DNA from 2 places in the Ramlibacter sp. AN1133 genome. Region 1 is predicted to be linked to the other one. Evidence: predicted binding sites of a transcription regulator. Region 1 holds the regulator's gene; the other holds the start of a gene.
The links. Region 1 encodes HrcA, which represses chaperone genes, less so after heat shock. Its sites were predicted from a motif close to TTAGCACTCNNNNNNNNNGAGTGCTAA; they were not measured.
Positions count from the first base shown of each region.

Region 2: groES (co-chaperone GroES) is a predicted target of HrcA. The motif match lies at 5,177-5,203, and genes of this name have one in related genera.

Region 1 covers NZ_JBBKTQ010000022.1:22,085-31,639, forward strand. The annotation lists gene WG923_RS23605 (SDR family NAD(P)-dependent oxidoreductase) at 1-399, shown strand, start outside; gene WG923_RS23610 (SDR family NAD(P)-dependent oxidoreductase) at 428-1,195, opposite strand; gene WG923_RS23615 (CaiB/BaiF CoA transferase family protein) at 1,195-2,388, opposite strand; gene WG923_RS23620 (VanZ family protein) at 2,874-3,266, opposite strand; tRNA gene WG923_RS23625 (tRNA-Ile) at 3,558-3,634, opposite strand; gene hrcA (heat-inducible transcriptional repressor HrcA) at 3,779-4,801, opposite strand; gene WG923_RS23635 (NAD kinase) at 4,852-5,745, shown strand; gene recN (DNA repair protein RecN) at 5,765-7,429, shown strand; gene rapZ (RNase adapter RapZ) at 7,437-8,330, shown strand; gene mutY (A/G-specific adenine glycosylase) at 8,412-9,512, opposite strand; gene WG923_RS23655 (dynamin family protein) at 9,509-9,555, opposite strand, start outside.
Region 2 covers NZ_JBBKTQ010000015.1:13,216-22,770, reverse strand. The annotation lists gene WG923_RS19550 (tetratricopeptide repeat protein) at 1-1,138, shown strand, start outside; gene WG923_RS19545 (NAD(P)-binding domain-containing protein) at 1,157-2,455, shown strand; gene groL (chaperonin GroEL) at 3,070-4,716, opposite strand; gene groES (co-chaperone GroES) at 4,767-5,084, opposite strand; gene WG923_RS19530 (methyl-accepting chemotaxis protein) at 5,392-7,047, shown strand; gene WG923_RS19525 (MarC family protein) at 7,001-7,633, opposite strand; gene WG923_RS19520 (MaoC family dehydratase) at 7,634-8,134, opposite strand; gene WG923_RS19515 (SDR family oxidoreductase) at 8,134-8,880, opposite strand; gene WG923_RS19510 (dienelactone hydrolase family protein) at 9,011-9,555, shown strand, end outside.

The DNA of each region.
Region 1 (9,555 bases):
ACCTGGTTCTGCACGCGCGCGGTGCTGCCCGGCATGCAGCGCAAGGGCCGGGGCAAGATCATCAACACCTCCTCGATCCTGGGCCTGAGCGGACGCCGCCGCAGCTCGCACTACGCGGGCGCGAAGGCCGCCCTGATCGGGCTGACCAAGGCCTGGGCCAGGGAGTTCGCCGAGTGGAACATCCAGGTGAACGCCGTGGCGCCGGGGCGCGTGCGCACGCCCATCCTGGGCGCCTACGCGGAAACCGAGGCCTACCAGCGCGACCTGAAGGCCAACGTGCCGGCGGGACGGCGCGCCGAGCCGGAGGAAATCGGGTACCTGGTCGCCTTCCTCGCGTCGGCCGAGGCCGACTACCTGACGGGCCAGGTGATCAGCCCGAACGGCGGCGAAGTGATCTGAAGGGCCGCACGGCGCGCGCCGCGCGGCATCAGCAGGCGGTGAGCCCGCCGTCGACGGAGAGCACCACGCCGTCGACATAGCTGGCCATGTCGGAGGCGAGGAACACCGCCGGCGCCGCGATCTCGTGCGGCTGGCCGAGGCGGCGCGCGGGAATGCGCGCGAGGAAGCCCTCGAGGCGTTGCGGATCGTTCCGCGTGGCCTCCGTCATCGGCGTCTCGATCACGCCGGGTGCGAGCGCGTTCACGCGGATGCCGTCGCGCGCGAAGTCGCCCGCCAGCGATTGCGTCAGCAGCTTGAGCGCGCCCTTCGATGCAGAGTAGGCCGCTGCACCACGCTGGCCGTGCAGCGCCGCGCCGGAGGCGACGTTGATGATGTTGCCGCGCGTGCGGCGCAAGGCGGGCAGCCAGGCCTGGATCGTGTTCAGGGCGCCGAAGTAGTTCACGTCCATCATGCGGCGGGCGTTCTGCGCGGCGTCGCCGGCGTCGACCGGCTGCCGGATGATGATGCCGGCGTTGTTCACCAGCACGTCGATGTCGCCGATCTCGGCGCCGATGCGATCCGACAGGGCTTGCACGGCCGCCGCATCCGTCACGTCCAGCGCGAAGGCCCGGCACTGCGTGCCGAAGGCGGACGCGAGCTCCAGCGTGCGCGCGCAGGCTTCGGCGCTGCGGTCGGTGGCCAGCACGCGGGCGCCGGCCGCGGCGAAGGCCACGCTGATCGCCTGGCCGATGCCGCTGGCCGCGCCGGTGACCAGCGCGAGCTTGCCCGTGAGCAGGGGCGCCGGCACGGGCGGCATCACAGCACCTGCTGGGCGCGCAGCCGTTCGACCTGCGCGGCGTCCAGGGACAGGCGCTCCGTGAGGATCGCCTCGGTGTCGGCGCCGAGCGCGGAGCTCGGCTTGTACGGCACCATGCCGTCTTCGCCCGCGAAGCGTAGCGGGCTCGTGTTCACCACGATGCGGCCGTACTCCGGGTGCTCGATCCATTGCAGCGAGCCGCGCGCGTGCAGGTGCGGGTCGTTCACGACCTCCGCCAGCGTGCGCACCGGTGCGCAGGGCACGCGGTTGCGGATCAGGAGCTCGAACAGCTCGGTCTTGCCGTAGGGGCGCGTGAGGTCTCCGATCGCCGCGTCCACGGCGTCCATGTGGGCGCAGCGGTCCTGCACCGTGCCGAAGCGCGGGTCTTCCGCCAGCTGCGGCGCGTCGAGCGCGTCGACGAGGTAGCGCCAGTGCTGGTCGTTGTTGGTGATGATGGCGATGTAGCCGTCGCGCGTGGGGTACACGTTGTAGGGGCACAGCGACAGGCCGGTGTGGCGGTTGCCGGTGCGCGGAACCTCCTGCCCGCCGGAGCCGTAGTACAGGCCGAGCCCCGAGGCCAGCGTGGGGTACACCGCCTCCATCATCGAGACTTCCACGCTGCGGCCGCGGCCCGTGCGCTCGCGCTCGAAGAGGGCGGCGGAGATGGCGCCGAACAGGTGGATGCCGGCGAGGAAGTCGGCCACCGCGGGACCGGCCTTCACGGGCGGCGCGTCCTGGTAGCCGGTGGTGTCGATCACGCCCGCCATGGCCTGCACGGTGAGGTCCATCGCGGGGAAGTCGCGGTAGGGGCCGGTCTTGCCGTAGCCGGAGCCGGAGGCATAGATCAGCCTGGGATTGGCCTTGCGCAGCACGTCCTCGCCCAGGTCCAGCCGGTCCATCACGCCGGGTGCGAAGTTCTCCACCAGCACGTCCGCCTTCTCCACCAGTTGCAGCAGCAGCGCGCGGCCCTCGGTGGTCTTGAGGTTCAGCGTCATCGTGCGCTTGTTCGCATTGAGCATGGCGAAGGGCATCGCCGCGCCGCTGGAGCCCGAACGCTTGCGCAGGTGTTCGCCGCCGGGCGGCTCGATCTTGATCACCTCGGCGCCGCCTTGCGCGAGCAGGAAGGTGGCGTACGGACCGTTATAGATCTGCGTCAGGTCCAGGACGGTGACGCCGGCGAAGGGGTAGGACATGCGGGGGGCTCCAGTTCCCTCGCATTCTACCTTCCAGTTCCATTTTTCTGCAATATCTGCAAAAAATGGAACTCATCGACTGCGCGACAGGCAGGCGGCGCGGGCTTGATCCCGCGCTTCCGGTCGCGGCCTCGCGGCCTCGCGGCCTCGCGGACATCTGTGCCATGGAATCAGAGGCCGTGACAACGCGGAACGCCGCTAAGAGCCCCGGAGAAAAAGCGGCCGCACGAGGCGGCCGTAAAGTGGAGTTGCCCGCCCGCAGGGAGCCAGCGGGCAGCGCGTATTCTTCGGGGACTGTGCGCTGTCGAGCGCGCACGCTCATCGCGTCGGCGCTTTCGCCAGTGCACCTCGGCACACTGGTGCCCCTGAAGGCAGGAGGGGCTGCCAAGTGCGACGATCCTGGCAGCCAGGGTTGCGTCCGGTGACGCGCAGCGCTTGCGGCAGGCGAATGCAGTGGCGCCCGCTTGCCCGGGCAAGCCCAGGGGTCAGGATTCGCTGTTCTCGCCGACCCAGTGAGTGGAGAGCTTGTAGTCGTCCGGAAGGCTGTCGGAGCCCCATGCACGGGTGAAGAGCCAGGCGATCCCGAAGCCGGCCACGCCACCGGCGACGTCCATGAGGACATGCAGGACCGCCGCTTCCCGGCCGGGGATCAGGATCTGCACGAGCTCCATCAGGGCACCCAGGGCGAGAACGGCGAGCGCCACGTGCCAGGCGCGCACGCCGCGCCAGGCCAGGTGCGTCAGGAACGCGAGCACTCCGAAGGCCAGCATGTGATCCAGTTCGAAAGCCGGCGCCACCGTGTCGAGGAAGTTCATCAGGCGTTTGAGCCAGGTGAATTCCCGCAGGAGGGCCTCGAGCACGCTGTACGGCAGAAGCATCGCGGTGACTACCGCTGCCAGGACCAGGAGGAAGACAGCTCGAAGCAGAGACTTACGACCTACATGCATGGCACCTATCATAGCCGCAGCTCGATCGCAATCCCCCGGTTGGTGTCAGGTGATCCAAGTCAAGGAATGACCGGTGTCGGACATTGGAGACGAGGGACATTCGTGCGTTGCGGGGATGTTCGCGTGGCCAGCACAGGCGATCCGGATCACTGGAGATCCGCAATGGTCGGATCGGCGCTGGTGCGTGTGGAGCACCCGGTGCAATGGCACCGCGCATCGCGCTGGTAGGCCGTGCTGGACTTGAACCAGCGACCAAGGGATTATGAGTCCCCTGCTCTGACCAACTGAGCTAACGGCCCGCCAGGGGGGATTGTAGGAGTGCGGGTGGGGTCGGGGCCCGGAGCGGCGCTTTCGCGCCGTGGATTCCCGCCAGCGCGGGAATGACCGGAATGGGGCGGGGATGACGGGGGAGAGGCGCGGGAATGACGACGCGCAATGGATCGTCAGGACCCCGATCCACCCCCCTTGTGGCTCAGCGCATTGCTCACCAGCTTCGACGTGATGTCCACGATCTGGATCATCCGGTCGTACGCCATGCGCGTCGGCCCGATCACGCCCAGCGTGCCCACCACGTGCCCGTCCACCTCGTACGGCGCACTCACCACCGACAGCTCCTCGAAGGGCACGATGTGGCTCTCGCCGCCGATGAAGATGCGCACGCCGTCGGCCTGGCTCGACACGTCCAGCAGGCGCATCAGCTGCGCCTTCTGCTCGAACAGCTCGAAAGCGTGGCGCAGGTGCGTCATGTCGCTGGCGAAGTCGGTCACGGCCAGCAGGTTGCGCTCGCCCGAGATCACGACCTCTTCCTGGTCCTGCTGCATCGCCTGCGAACTCTCCTCCACCGCGGTCTGCATCAGCGTGACGATCTCGCCGCGCAGCTGCTCCACCTCGCCCTTGAGGCGCTCGCGGACCTGCTCGATGCTCAGGCCCGCATAGTTGGCATTGAGGAAGTTGGCCGCCTCCTGCAGCTGCGGCTGGCTGTAGTCCACATTGGTGTGGACCACGCGGTTCTGCACGTCGCCCTCCGGCGACACGATGATCAGCAGGAAGCGCCGCTCCGACAGCCGCAGGAATTCGACGTGGCGGAACACCGAGCTGCGCCGCGGGGCCACCACCACGCCCACGAACTGCGACAGGTTCGACAGCATCTGCGCCGCATGCGCGATCACCTTCTGCGGCTGGTCGGGCGGCAGGGAGGGGGCCGCGAGCATGTCGTCGCGCCGGGCCGTCAGCATGGTGTCGACGAACAGGCGGTAGCCGCGCGCCGTGGGAATGCGCCCGGCGGAGGTGTGCGGGCTGGCGACCAGGCCCAGTTCCTCCAGGTCCGACATCACGTTGCGGATGGTGGCCGGCGACAACTCCAGCCCGGAGGCGCGCGAGAGCGTGCGCGAGCCCACCGGCTGGCCTTCGGCGATGTAGCGCTCGATCAGCGTTTTCAGCAGCAGCTTGGCGCGGTCGTCGAGCATGGTGGGACAGGGTAAGGCTTGCGCGGCAATTTTAGTGATGTAATTTGCCGATGAAATCCATCTTCCGGCAGGTTGCCCTGATCGGCAAGTACCACGCCGCCGTGGCGCCGGCACTGGCCGCGACGATGCGCACCGCGCTGGAGGAGATTGCGGAATTCTTGACATGCCAGGGCTGCCAGGTGGTGGTGGAACGCGACACCGCCGCCGTTTCGGAGATCAGCGGCTACCCCACCGCCGATGTTCCCGGCATCGGCTCGCAATGCGACCTGGGCGTGGTGGTGGGCGGCGACGGCACCATGCTGGGCATCGGCCGGCAGCTCGCCCGCCACGGCACGCCCCTGGTGGGCGTCAACCAGGGGCGCCTGGGCTTCATCACCGACATCCCCCTGGACCAGTACCGCACCGTGCTGCCGCCCATGCTGGCCGGCGAGTACGACGAGGACCACCGCACGCTCATGCACGCCATCGTGATGCGCGACGGCCACGCCGTCTTCGATGCCCTGGCGCTGAACGACGTGGTCGTGAACCGCGGCGCCACCTCCGGCATGGTCGAACTGCGCATCGAGGTGGACGGGCATTTCGTCTCGCGCCAGCGCGCCGATGGCCTGATCGTCGCCACGCCGACCGGGTCCACGGCCTATGCCCTGTCCGCCGGCGGGCCCCTGTTGCATCCATCCAACCCCGGCTGGGTGCTGGTGCCGATCGCGCCCCACACGCTGTCGAACCGGCCCATCGTGCTGCCCGATTCGGCCGAAATCGCGATCGAACTGGTCGCCGGGCGCGACGCCAGCGCAAACTTCGACATGCAGTCGCTGGCCTCGCTGTTGCACGGCGACCGCATCACCGTGCGCCGCTCCCAGCACCGGGTACGATTCCTGCACCCCAGGGGTTGGAGCTACTTCGACACGCTCCGCAAGAAAATGCACTGGAACGAAGGCGCCTGAGCGCCGACACTGCGGGACCATGAGCCTCAAACGCATCGCCCTGCGCGACTTCGTGATCGTCCGCGAGCTGGAACTCGACCTGGCGGACGGCTTTTCCGTGCTCACCGGCGAAACGGGCGCGGGCAAGTCGATCCTGGTCGATGCGCTGCAGCTCGCCCTGGGCGCCCGCGCCGAGGCCACCGTCGTGCGCGAGGGCGCACCCCGCGCGGAGATCACCGCCGAATTCGACCTGCCTGCCTCCCTGCTGCCGTGGCTGCAGGAAGCCGGTTTCGACTCGGCCGATGCCTTGCTGTTGCGCCGCACCGTCGACAACCAGGGCAAGAGCCGCGCCTGGATCAATGGCAGCGCGGCCACGGCCACCCAGTTGCGCGAGGTCGGCGACCACCTGGTCGACATCCACGGCCAGCACGCGTGGCAGAGCCTCACGCGGCCGGCCTCGGTGCGCAGCCTGCTCGATGGCTATGCGGGCGTGAACACCGAGAAGCTGCAGCAGCTGTGGACGGTCTGGCGCTCGGCGCAGAAGACGCTGGCCGACGCGCGCGCCGCGCAGGATTCGCTGCAGCGCGAACGCGAGCGCCTGGCCTGGCAGATCGGCGAGGTCGACAAGCTCGCGCCCGGCGCCGACGAGTGGGACGAGCTCAACGCCAGCCACACGCGCCTGTCGCACGCGCAGGCCTTGCTCGATGCCGCGCAGGGCGCGCAGGAACTGCTCGATGCCGACGAAGGCAGCGCCCGCCGGCCGCTCGCGCAGGCGGTCGATGCGCTGCGCGCGCAGGAACACCTCGAGCCGCAATTCCGCGAGATCGCCGAGGTGCTGGGCTCCAGCCTGGCGCAGCTCGAAGACGCGGCGCACTCGCTGCATGCGTACCTGCGCAAGACCGACCTCGATCCCGAGCGGCTGGCGGAACTCGACGAGCGCATGTCGCTGTGGGTTTCCCTCTCGCGGCGCTACAAGCGCACGCCGGCGGAGCTGCCGGCGCTGCTCGCGTCCTGGAAGGACGAACTCGCGAAGCTCGATGCGGCCGCCGACCTCGCGGCACTGGAAGCCGCGGAAAAGCGCGAGCAGGAGGCCTTCCTGGCCGAGGCACGGGCGCTGTCGAAGGCGCGCACGAAGGCCGCGCCGCAGCTCGCCAAGGCCGTCACGCAAGCGATGCAGGGCCTGGGCATGCAGGGCGGCCGCTTCGAAGTGGCGCTGGAGAAGGCCGAGGGCCCCAGCGCGCACGGACTGGAAGAAGTGAGCTTCCTGGTCGCGGGCCACGCCGGCAGCACGCCGCGCCCGGTGGGCAAGGTCGCCTCGGGCGGCGAGCTCTCGCGCATCGCACTGGCGATCGCCGTCACCACCAGCCGGCTCGGCGAAGCGCAGACGCTGATCTTCGACGAGGTCGATTCCGGCGTCGGCGGGGCGGTGGCCGAGACGGTGGGGCGCCTGATGAAGCAGCTCGGGCGCGACCGCCAGGTGCTGGCCGTCACGCACCTGCCGCAGGTCGCGGCCTGCGCGGATCACCATCTCGTCGTCGCCAAGCAGGCGCGGGCCAAGGGCGTCGAGAGCAGCGTCGCAGGCGTGGAAGGCGAGCAGCGCGTCGCGGAGATCGCGCGCATGCTGGGGGGCGAGCGCCTCTCCGGCACGACGCTGGCGCACGCCAAGGAAATGCTCGGCGACGCCGCGGCGGCGCGGGAAAGCTGAGGCCGCCATGTCGCTGGAGCTCGTCCTCATCACAGGCATGTCGGGCTCGGGCAAGTCGGTGGCACTGCGCGCGCTGGAAGACGCCGGCTACTTCTGCGTCGACAACCTGCCGCCGGAACTGCTGCTGGATTTCACCGAACTGGAGGAGCGCAACGCGCGGCGCCGCGTGGCGATCGCCATGGACGTGCGCACGGCCACCTCGCTGCCGCTGGTGCCGGGCCACCTGCGCGAGCTGGTGCACCGCGGCGTCGCCGTGCGGCCGCTGTTCCTCGACGCCAGCACGGATACGCTGGTGCGCCGGTTCTCCGAGACGCGCCGGCGCCACCCGCTGTCCAAGACGGCGGTGGAAACCGATGGCGACCAGCACCGCGCCGTGGTGGAAGCGATCGAGCTGGAGCGCGAACTGCTCTCCGACCTGCGCGAGCGCGCCCACGTGATCGATACCAGCGTGCTGCGCGCCTCGCAACTGCAGGAGTACGTGAAGTCGCTGCTGTCGGCGCCGCTGGCGCAGCTGACGCTGGTGTTCGAGTCGTTCTCGTACAAGCGCGGAATCCCGCTGGACGCGGACTACATCTTCGACGTGCGCATGCTGCCGAACCCGCATTACGAGCCGGAGCTGCGGGACCTCACAGGCATGGATGCGCCCGTCGTCGAATACCTCGAGAAGCACCAGGAGGTGCAGGACATGTTCGCGGACATCGCGGGCTTCCTGGACAACTGGATGCAGCCGCTGGCGCGCAACCACCGCAGCTATGTCACGGTGGGCATCGGCTGCACGGGCGGGCAGCACCGCTCGGTGTACCTGGTGGAGCGGCTGTGCGCGGAGTTCGGCGAGAAGTGGACGACGCTCAAGCGCCATCGGGAGATGGGGAACCGTCGCAGCAGCGACAAGGCTTCGTAGGCTGGCGGTGACGCGCGAAGCGCCGGAACCCCAGCGCTGGGGTTCGCGCGCTGCGCGGCTCACCGTCCCCTTCGGGCCAGCCTACGCGTTCTCCAGGAACCTGCGCACCGGAGCAGGCAATCCGAGCGCCGGCCACTCCTTCGATGCGAACCACGCGCCCTCCCCCGCCTGCCAGTCGGGCGAAAGCACCGCCTCCACCGGATGCAGGTGCAGGTCCTTGTGCGTGAGCACATGCACGAACGGCTCGACGTCGCGCAGCTTGCGGCGTGAGGCTGGAGGCAGCACCTCCTCCAGCGCATCCCGGCTCGCGAACACCGGCAGGCAATACAGGCCCGCCCATACGCCCGGCGTGGGCCGCTTCTGCAGCCACACCGCCCCATCGCCCGAATGCGCATGCAGCAGCCACAAGGACTCCGCGCTGCGCTGGAGCTTGCGCGTCTTCACCGGATACGCCTCCGGACGGCCCTCCCGCGCGGCGACGCACTGCGGCTGCACCGGGCAGATCAGGCAGCTCGGGTTGCGCGGCAGGCACACCGTGGCGCCGAGGTCCATCAGGCCCTGCGTGTAGCGCGGCATGTTCTCGTGCAGCTCGCGCGCGGGCAGCAGCGCACGCGCGTGGTCCCACAGCGCGCGCTCGTTCGCACCGGCGCTCAGGTCCTCGCCGAATCCCAGCACGCGCGTGAGCACGCGCTTGACGTTGCCGTCCAGGATCGCGGCACGCTCGCCGAAGCAGAAGGAGGAGATTGCCGCCGCCGTCGAAGGCCCGATGCCGGGCAGCGACTGCAGTTCGAGGGCCGTGCGCGGAAACGAGCCGCCATGCCGGCCCACCACCTCCTGCGCGCAACGATGCAGGTTGCGCGCGCGGCTGTAGTAGCCCAGGCCGCTCCACGCCGCCAGCACGTCGTCGAGCGGCGCCGCGGCGAGCGCGGACACGTCGGGGAAGCGCGCGAGGAAGCGCTCGTAGTAGCCGAGGACCGCCGCGACCTGCGTCTGCTGCAGCATGATTTCCGACAGCCACACGCGGTACGGATCGCGCGTGTTCTGCCAGGGAAGCTCGTTGCGGCCGTGCGTGCGCTGCCAGCGCACCACGCGGCCGGAGAAACCAGCCGCTTCACACGAACCCCCGGCCTGCGGCTTCCGGTGCTCGCCCTTGGGGCGGCCCGGCGGGCTCGCGTCCGTCATGCCATCTTGAGCGCAGGCTGCGCCGCCGCCGGCCCGGCGGGCG
Region 2 (9,555 bases), on a different contig from region 1:
CAGCTTCACCGCCGACCTGCTGGGCGCCCGCCCCGATCGCAACCGCCTTTCCGCCCTGTACTACGAGCACCGGCTCCCGGGCAGCGGCACCGGGCTGCGGGTGGGGCGGCAGTCCCCCAACGGCTACGGCGTGCTGAACCGCTTCGACGGCGTGCAGGGCAGCTTCGGCTTCGCGCCCAAGTGGAAGGTCAACGGCGTCTGGGGCAAGCCTACCGACAAGCTGCTGGACACGCGCCGGGTGTTCTACGGCGCCTCGCTGGAAGCGGAAGCGCTCACGCCGGAGCTGTCCGGCAACGTCTACGCGATCCAGCAGACGATCGACCGCGAGGTGGACCGCCGCGCGGTCGGCACCGAGCTGCGCTGGTTCCGCAACGGCATCTCGGTCTCCGGGCAGCTCGATTACGACGTGGCGCTGCGCGGCCTCAACATCGCCACGGCCCAGGGCACGTGGCAGCTGCCGGACACCACCACGTACAACGCGCTGTTCGACCGGCGCGCGGTGCCGATCCGCACGCTGGGCAACATGCTGTTCTTCCAGGACCCGAGCCTGCTGGCGCCGGCCCGCTCGGTCGCCGACCTGCTCGCGGCGACTCCGCTGGAGGAGTTGCGCCGGCGGGCGGATGGCGTGACGCCGATGCAGACGCAGGCCACGCTCGGCTTCACGCGGCCGGTCGTGCCGGACTGGCAGGCCGGGGCCGACCTGCGCTACACCAAGGTCGACCCCATTCCCGCCGTGCCCGTGATCCTTCCCAACGGGCAGCCGGGCACCGGCAACCTGTGGGGCGCCGGCGTGCAGGCGATCGGCAGCAACCTGTTCTCGCTGCGCGACACGCACGTCTTCAACGTCACCTACCTGACCAGCCCCGCCTTCGTCGGCAAGCTGTTCTCGTACAACAACCTCACCAGCCTGAACGGGACCTGGCAGCTCGAGCCCGCCCTGCGCTACTACACGCAGTCGGACACGACCGGCACGAAGATCCGGCGCTGGACACCGGTGATGCGCACCATCTACCGGCTCGCCTCGCTCTTCACGATCGAAGGCGAGCTCACCTACGAGCTGACGCACACCACCGGGCCGCTGCGCAGCGAAGACGCGAACCGCCTGTTCTTCTATCTCGGCGGCCGCTACCAGTTCTGAGTCGCCCGGGGGTCCCGCATGCACATGGAGAACCTGTTCCTCTACCTCGCCGTGATCGCGCTGGCGATGACGCTCTACCTGCGGCGCCAGCGGCGCCGACACGCCGCCGACGCGGCCGAACTGGCGCAGGCGGTGCAGGGCGGCCTGGCCGAGCCCGCCACCCTGCATCCGGTGGTGGATCCGGACCGCTGCATGGGCGGGGGCTCCTGCAACAAGGCCTGCCCCGAGGGCGTGCTGGGGGTCGTCGACGGCAAGATGGCGCTGAAGAACGCCGCCGCCTGCGTGGGCCACGGCGCCTGCGTGGTCGCCTGTCCGACGGAGGCGATCCGGCTCGTGTTCGGCAGCGAGAAGCGGGGCGTCGAGATCCCGCACATCAGCCCGGACTTCGAGACCAACGTGGCCGGCATCTACATCGCCGGCGAGCTCGGGGGCATGGGCCTGATCCGCAAGGCGTGCGAGCAAGGCCGCCAGGCGATCGCGGCCATCGGCCGCCAGCGCGCGGACACGCGGGTCGACTACGACGTGGTCATCGTGGGCTGCGGGCCGGCGGGCCTGTCGGCGGGCCTGTCGGCCCTGCGCCATCGCCTGCGCTACCGGATCATCGAGCAGGAGGACTCGCTGGGCGGCACGGTGTACCACTACCCGCGGCAGAAGCTCGTGATGACTTCGCCGGTCGAACTGGACATCGTCGGCAAGATGAAATTCACCGAGGTGCGCAAGGAAAGCCTGCTGGAGTTCTGGAACGGCGTGGTGGAGCAATCCGGCCTGCAGATTTCGTTTCGCGAACGCATGGATGCGGTGGAGCGCGCGGGCGACCACTTCGTCGTGCGCACCAGCTGCGGCAGCCACACGGCGCGCGCGGTGCTGCTGGCCATCGGCCGCCGGGGCACGCCGCGCAAGCTGGAAGTCCCGGGCGAGGAGTCGCCCAAGGTGGCCTACCGGCTGCTCGACGCGCAGCAGTACGCCGGCCAGCGCGTGCTGGTGGTGGGGGGCGGCGACAGTGCGCTGGAAGCCGCCATCGCGCTGTCGGAAACGAGCGGCACGCGGGTGACGCTGTCCTACCGCGGCGAGGCCTTCTCGCGCGTGAAGCTGAAGAACCGCATGCGGCTGGAGCAGCAGCAGCGCTCCGGGCGGGTGCAGGTGGTGCTCGGCTCGCGGGTGGAGCGCATCCTCGCCAACGAAGTCGAACTGGTGCGCGACGAGCAGGTGCTGCGCGTGCCCAACGACGCCGTGATCGTCTGTGCCGGCGGGCTGCTGCCGACGCCCTTGCTGCAGAAGATCGGCATCCGGTTCGATACCAAGTTCGGCACGGCCTGAACGAAAGAAGGGTGCGTCGTTGATTCCGAGGAGACAAACCGAAGGGCGACCGATGGTTACCTTCGGTTCGCCGGTTGCCTCCGACCCGGACCAGGACGTGACCGTCCGCCTCGACGACTGTCCCCCGGCGCGGATGAGACCAGCGCCCTGGACTGGCGCCGCGCCCGCGCCTCCTCCTTGATGTCGCCGAGTCGGACGGTCACGCCCTGGTCCTCCCCGGCGCGGGTGCGAGCGCACTGCCTCTCCGTGAGCGTACCCAGAGGTCGGCGACTGCGTCAACCGAAGCCGCACTCCCGCGGTCGACACGCTGCAGGGCCAGTCCGTGGCTGTCCGGCTCAGCGACATCAAGGAGGAGGCGCGGGCGCGGCGCCAGCGCGGGCAACGGTTCTCATCCGCGCCGGGGGACAGTCGCTGAGACGGACAGCCACGGGCTGGTCCGGCCCGAGCGGCGCGACGTCCACCCAACACGGCTCCCAGGCGGTTGCCGGTCGCAGATCAACCCATCCCGACAACCTCGACTCGGTCTCCCCGCAATCCGGCGAAGAACCAAAAAAAAGCCGCGGCTTGCGCCGCGGCTTTTCCTTTTCGAGCTTCGAGCGAGGCTCGGGCGGACCTTACATGTCCATGCCGCCCATGCCACCCATGCCGCCCATGCCGCCGCCGCCCATGGCGGGGGCTTCGTCCTTCGGCGCTTCGGCGACCATCGCTTCGGTGGTCAGCATCAGCGACGCGACGGACGCGGCGTTCTGCAGCGCGGTGCGGGTCACCTTGGTCGGGTCCAGGATGCCCATCTCGATCATGTCGCCGTAGCTGTCGTTGGCAGCGTTGAAGCCGTAGTTGCCCTTGCCACCCAGCACGGCGTTGATCACCACGCTCGGCTCGCCGCCGGCGTTGGCGACGATCTCGCGCAGCGGGAATTCCACGGCCTTGAGCACCAGCTTGATGCCGGCGTCCTGGTCGGGGTTGTCACCGCGCAGCTCGCCGATGGCCTGGCGGGCACGCAGCAGCGCCACGCCGCCGCCGGCCACGATGCCTTCTTCCACGGCAGCGCGGGTGGCATGCAGCGCGTCTTCCACGCGGGCCTTCTTTTCCTTCATTTCCACTTCGGTCGCGGCACCGACCTTGATCACTGCAACGCCGCCGGCCAGCTTGGCCACGCGCTCCTGCAGCTTCTCGCGGTCGTAGTCGCTGGTGGCTTCCTCGATCTGCACGCGCACCTGCTTGACGCGCGCTTCGATGTCGGCAGCGGCACCGGCGCCGTCGATGATCGTGGTGTTTTCCTTGCCCACTTCGATGCGCTTGGCCTGGCCCAGGTCGGCCAGCGTCACCTTCTCGAGCGTCAGGCCGACTTCTTCCGAAATCACCTTGCCGCCGGTCAGGATGGCGATGTCTTCCAGCATGGCCTTGCGACGGTCGCCGAAGCCCGGGGCCTTGACGGCCACGACCTTCAGGATGCCGCGGATGGTGTTGACCACCAGGGTGGCCAGCGCTTCGCCTTCGACTTCCTCGGCGATGATCAGCAGCGGGCGCGAAGCCTTGGCCACCTGCTCGAGGACGGGCAGCAGGTCACGGATGCTGGAAACCTTCTTGTCGTACAGCAGCACGAACGGGTTGTCCAGGAGCGCGGACTGCTTCTCGGGGTTGTTGATGAAGTAGGGCGACAGGTAGCCGCGGTCGAACTGCATGCCTTCCACGACATCCAGCTCGTTCTGCAGGGACTTGCCGTCTTCGACGGTGATCACGCCTTCCTTGCCGACCTTGTCCATCGCGTCCGCGATGATCTGGCCGATGGATTCGTCGCTGTTGGCGGAGATGGAGCCGACCTGCGCGATTTCCTTGGAGGTGGTCGTCGGCTTGGAGGCCTTCTTCAGCTGCTCCGTCAGGGCCAGCACGGCCTTGTCGATGCCGCGCTTGAGGTCCATCGGGTTCATGCCGGCGGCCACGTACTTCATGCCTTCGCGCACGATGGCCTGGGCCAGCACGGTGGCGGTGGTGGTGCCGTCACCGGCGTTGTCGCTGGTCTTGGAAGCGACTTCCTTGACCATCTGCGCGCCCATGTTCTGGAGCTTGTCCTTCAGCTCGACTTCCTTGGCGACGGACACGCCGTCCTTGGTCACCGTGGGGGCGCCGAACGAGCGCTCGAGCACCACGTTGCGGCCCTTCGGGCCCAGGGTCACCTTGACCGCGTTGGCCAGGATGTTCACGCCTTCGACCATGCGGTGACGCGCGTCAGCGCCGAAAACAACGTCTTTAGCTGCCATGTTCTGTTACCTCAGTGAATTCAATACGGGGTGATGAAGGGGGGGGCGCCTCAGGCGACCTTCTTCAGGCCGGCGGGCTGGCCTTCGACGACGGCGAACAGGTCGTCTTCCTTCATGACCAGCAGTTCGTCGCCTTCGACCTTGACGGTCTGGCCGCTGTACTTGCCGAACAGGACGCGGTCGCCGACCTTGACGTTCAGTTCGATGGTTTCGCCCTTGTCGTTCTTGCGGCCGGGGCCGACGGCCAGGACTTCACCCTGGTCAGGCTTCTCGGCGGCGTTGTCCGGGATCACGATGCCAGAGGCCGTCTTGGTTTCTTGTTCCAGGCGCTTGACGATCACACGGTCGTGCAGAGGACGAAGTTTCATTGCATCTCCTTCAATGAGGGGTGGACATCAAAAAGCGCCAACTGAAAGTCAGCGCTCATTAACTGACGTGGAGGGTGGTTCCAGCTCCGCTGTTAGCACTCATCTCCAACGAGTGCTAATGATAAGGGAGTTCTTGTCGGTTTCAAGCGGGGCCGGACGTAGGGAGTGACCTACTTTCCGTTTGACGCGGCTCAAGCGCGAAATGGCCGCCCGGCCTCATCCTTTCGGGGGATCCTGTGAAACAAATATTTACGAACACCCCGGCCGCAAGCTGATCTTTGCTCGGCGCACCGGAAGAGAGAAGAAAATGGTTGTACCCCTCATGGCGCGGATCGCCCGCGCCGGCAGCATCCGGGCCCGCCTGGCCACCACCTTTGCAGCCTTCATCGTCCTGCTGGCGGCCATGGCCGGCGTCGGGGCGTGGCGGCTGGCGGACCTCCAGGGCGTCACCCACACCATGGCCACGGTGAACCTGCGCATGGAGCGCCTCGTGGGCGAGTGGCTCTCGCAGTCGCGCACCAACGCCGTGCGCGCGACCGTCCTCACCTACTCCAGCGACGCGAACCTGAAGCGCCTGCTGGCGGAGCCCGAGGCCGCCACCGACAAGCGCATCGCCGAGCTGCAGCGCGAGATCGAGCCGCTGCTGGACTCCGCCGAGGCCCGCGCGCTGTTCGGGCAGGTCGGCGCGCGCCGCGCCGCCTACCTGGCCATGCGCGCGGAAGTCGGCAAGCAGATGGAAGCGAAGGACGAGGAGGGCGCGCTCTACACGATGGACCAGAAGATGTTCCCGGCCCTCGATGCGTACGTCGGCGCGATCCAGTCGCTGGCCGGCCATTATTCGCAGCAGGTGAGCCGCGATGCGGCGGCCGCGGCGCGCAGCGCGGAATCCGGCCGGGAACTGCTGGTGGCCTTCTGCGCCGGCGGCATGCTGCTGGCGATCCTGGCGGCGGCGTTCATCACCCGGTCCATCACCCGCCCGCTGCGCGAGGCCGTCGCGACGGCGCAGCGCGTGGCCGAGGGCGATCTCACGGCCCACATCGACACCGACACGCGCCATGAAATGGGGCAGCTGCTGCGCGCGCTCGACACCATGGCCCGCAACCTGCGCACGCTGGTGAGCGGCGTCGCCGAAGGCGCCCGCATGGTGGCCGACAGCAGCGCGCAGATCGCGCAGGGCAATGCGGACCTGTCGCACCGCACCGAGGAGCAGGCCGGCACGCTGGAGGAAACGGCCAGTTCCATGGAGGAGATCACTTCGACCGTGGAGCAGAACGCGGAGCATGCCTTGCGCGCCAAGGACCTCGCCTCGCAGGCCGCGGGCGTCGCACGCGAAGGCGGCGACGCCATGCGGCAGGTGGTGCGCACCATGGACGGCATCGCCGCGGCCTCGCGCCAGATCAACGACATCACGGGGGTGATCGACGGCATCGCCTTCCAGACCAACCTGCTGGCCCTCAATGCGGCCGTGGAGGCCGCGCGGGCCGGCGAGCAGGGGCGCGGCTTCGCGGTCGTCGCCGGCGAGGTGCGCACGCTGGCGCAGCGCAGCGCCGAGGCGGCGCGGGAGATCAAGGCGCTGATCGCCAACGCCTCGGGCCAGGTCGATACCGGCACGCGCGAGGTGGATGCCGCCGGCCGCAGGATCGCCGCCATCGTCGATTCGGCGGACCAGGTGCACCGGCTGGTGGCGGACATCGCCCTGGCGACGCGGGAGCAGAGCAGCGGCATCGCGCAGGTCAACGCCGCGGTGACCGAGATGGACCACGTGGTGCAGCAGAACGCCGCCCTGGTGGAAGAGGCCGCCGCGGCGGCGGAGTCCATGAAGGAGCAGGCCGCCTTGCTGCTGCAGCGGGTGGCCCGCTTCCGGCTCGAGGAGGCCGTGGCCGCGGCGACGCCGGCGCAGGACGAGCCGGTGCCGGCTATCCGCGCAGGCTGGGGAACAGTTTCCCCAGCCCTTCGGCCATGACCTCCACGGCCAGCGCCGCCAGGATCAGCCCCATCAGCCGCGTCAGCACGTTGATGCCGGTCTTGCCCAGGATGCGGGCGATCGGCTCCGCCAGCGCGAAGCACACCGCGGTGACCAGCGCGATCACCACGCCGTAGCCCACCAGCACCGCCAGGTCGAAGGCATTGCGGGCGCGCTCGGCGTAGATCACCACCGTGGACATCGTCGCCGGGCCCGTGAGCAGCGGGATCGTCAGCGGCACCACGGCGATGCTGTTGCCCATGGCCGCCTTCTCGGCGCCGGCTTCCATGTCGTCGCTGGCCGGCCGGGCTTCGGCCGGCTTGGCGTTGAGCATGTTCAGCGCGCTGGTGAGCAGCAGCATGCCGCCGCCCACCTGGAAGCTCGCCAGCGAGATGCCGAAGAACTCCAGGATGCGGATGCCCAGCAGCGCACAGGCCGCGATCACCAGGAAGGCGGTGATCGCGGAAACCACCACCGTGTGCCGCCGCTGCAGCGGCGACAGCCCCTGCGTGTAGTAGATGAAGAACGGGATGATCGCCGGCGGATTCACGATCGCCAGCAGGGTGATGAGGGGCTTGAATTCCATTCAGGCGCCGGCCCGCTGGGCATCGATGCGCGCCAGTTCTTCTTCGGTGGCAGGCTTGCGCCGCCCGAAGAAGCCGTAGCCTTCCATCTCCATCACCTTGTCGCCCTGCTGGTTGAACATCTCCCAGCGCGCGCGCACCATGCCCGTGTCGGGGCGCTTGCGCAGCGCTCGCGATTCCACGATCGTGTGCCGCAGCGACAGCACGTCGCCCGGGTAGACGGGCTTGAGCCACTTGAGGCTCTCCAGTCCGGGCGAGCCCTTGCTGTCGGTGTGGCGCAGCAGGTTGTCCACGGTCAGGCGCATCGCCAGGCCGCAGGTCTGCCAGCCGCTCGCCACGAGCGCGCCGAACAGGGACGCGCGCCCCGCTTCCTCATCGAGGTGGAAGGGCTGCGGGTCGTATTTCGCGGCGAACTCCCGGATCTCCTCCTTCGTCACCGAAGTGGTGCCCAGCTCGCGCACCGTGCCGGGCTGCATGTCTTCCCACCAGATCGTGACGGCCATCAGCGCCCTCCCGAGACTTCGACCAGCGACATCGTCGTGTAGCTCGCTTCCGGCGAAAGCAGCCACACGATGGCCTGCGCCACTTCCTCGGCGCTGCCGCCGCGCTGCATGGGCACGAGGTGCTGCAGTTCCCGCACGCGGTTGGGCAGTCCGCCCGAGGCGTGGATCTCGGTCTCGATCAGGCCCGGCCGCACCGCGTTGACGCGGATGCCTTCGGCCGCCACTTCCTTGGCCAGGCCGATGGTGAAGCTGTCGATCGCGCCCTTGGCCGCCGCGTAGTCGACGTACTGGCCGGGTGCGCCCAGGCGTGCCGCGGCGCTGGAGACGTTCACGATCGCGCCGCCACGGCCGCCATGGCGCGTGCTCATGCGCTTGATCGCCTCGCGCGCGCACAGGAAGCTGCCGATCACGTTGATGTCGAACATGCGTTTCAGGCGCGCGAGGCTCATCTCGTCGACGCGGGCCGGCTGGTCCACCACGCCGGCGTTGTTCACGAGGGCGGTGAGCCGACCGAGCTGAGCGTCCACCTGCGCGAACAGCGCGAGCACCTGCTGCTCGTCGGCCACGTCGCCTTGCACGGCCAGCGCGGTGCCGCCCGCCGCCGTGATCGTGCGCACGACTTCCTGGGCGGCCGCCCCGTTGCGGGTGTAGTTCACCGCCACCTTCCAGCCCTTGCGCGCGGCCAGCACGGCCGTCGCGGCGCCGATGCCACGGCTGCCGCCGGTGACCAGCAGGACTTCATCCATTGTTCTTCTCCACTGCCGCGCAAGGGCGCGGGAAGCCGCCATTACATCAAAAGCCCGTTGTTGACGCGCCCGTGCGGCTGAGGGAAGCTCGCGCCTTCCGAAATCCAGCACCTTCCACAGGAGACACGCCATGGGCCAGTTCACCGAGATCAAGGCAGCCGACGGGCAATCCATCCCCGCCTACGTGGCGCAGCCGAAGGGCCAGGCCAAGGGCGGCGTCGTGGTGATCCAGGAGATCTTCGGTGTCAACGCGCACATCCGCAACGTCGCGGACGGCTACGCGGAGCAGGGCTACCTGGCGGTCGCGCCGGCAACCTTCCATCGCGTCAAGCCGAACGTGGACCTCGGCTACGAGCAGGACGACATGCAGCAGGGCATGGCGCTCAAGACCGCCACGGAAAGCCTGCCGTCCCCCGGCGTGATGCAGGACATCGAAGCGGCGATCCGGCATGCGTCGCAGGCCGGCAAGGTCGGCATCGTGGGCTATTGCTACGGGGGCCTGCTCACGTGGCGCTCGGCGTGCATGCTGTCCGGCCTGAGCGCGGCGGTGCCCTACTACGGCGGCGGCGTCACCACGCCGGACGAAGTGGCGCGCAAGCCGAAATGCCCGGTGCTGGCCCACTTCGGCGACCAGGACCACTGGATCCCGCTGGAGAGCGTCGAGGCGTTCCGCAA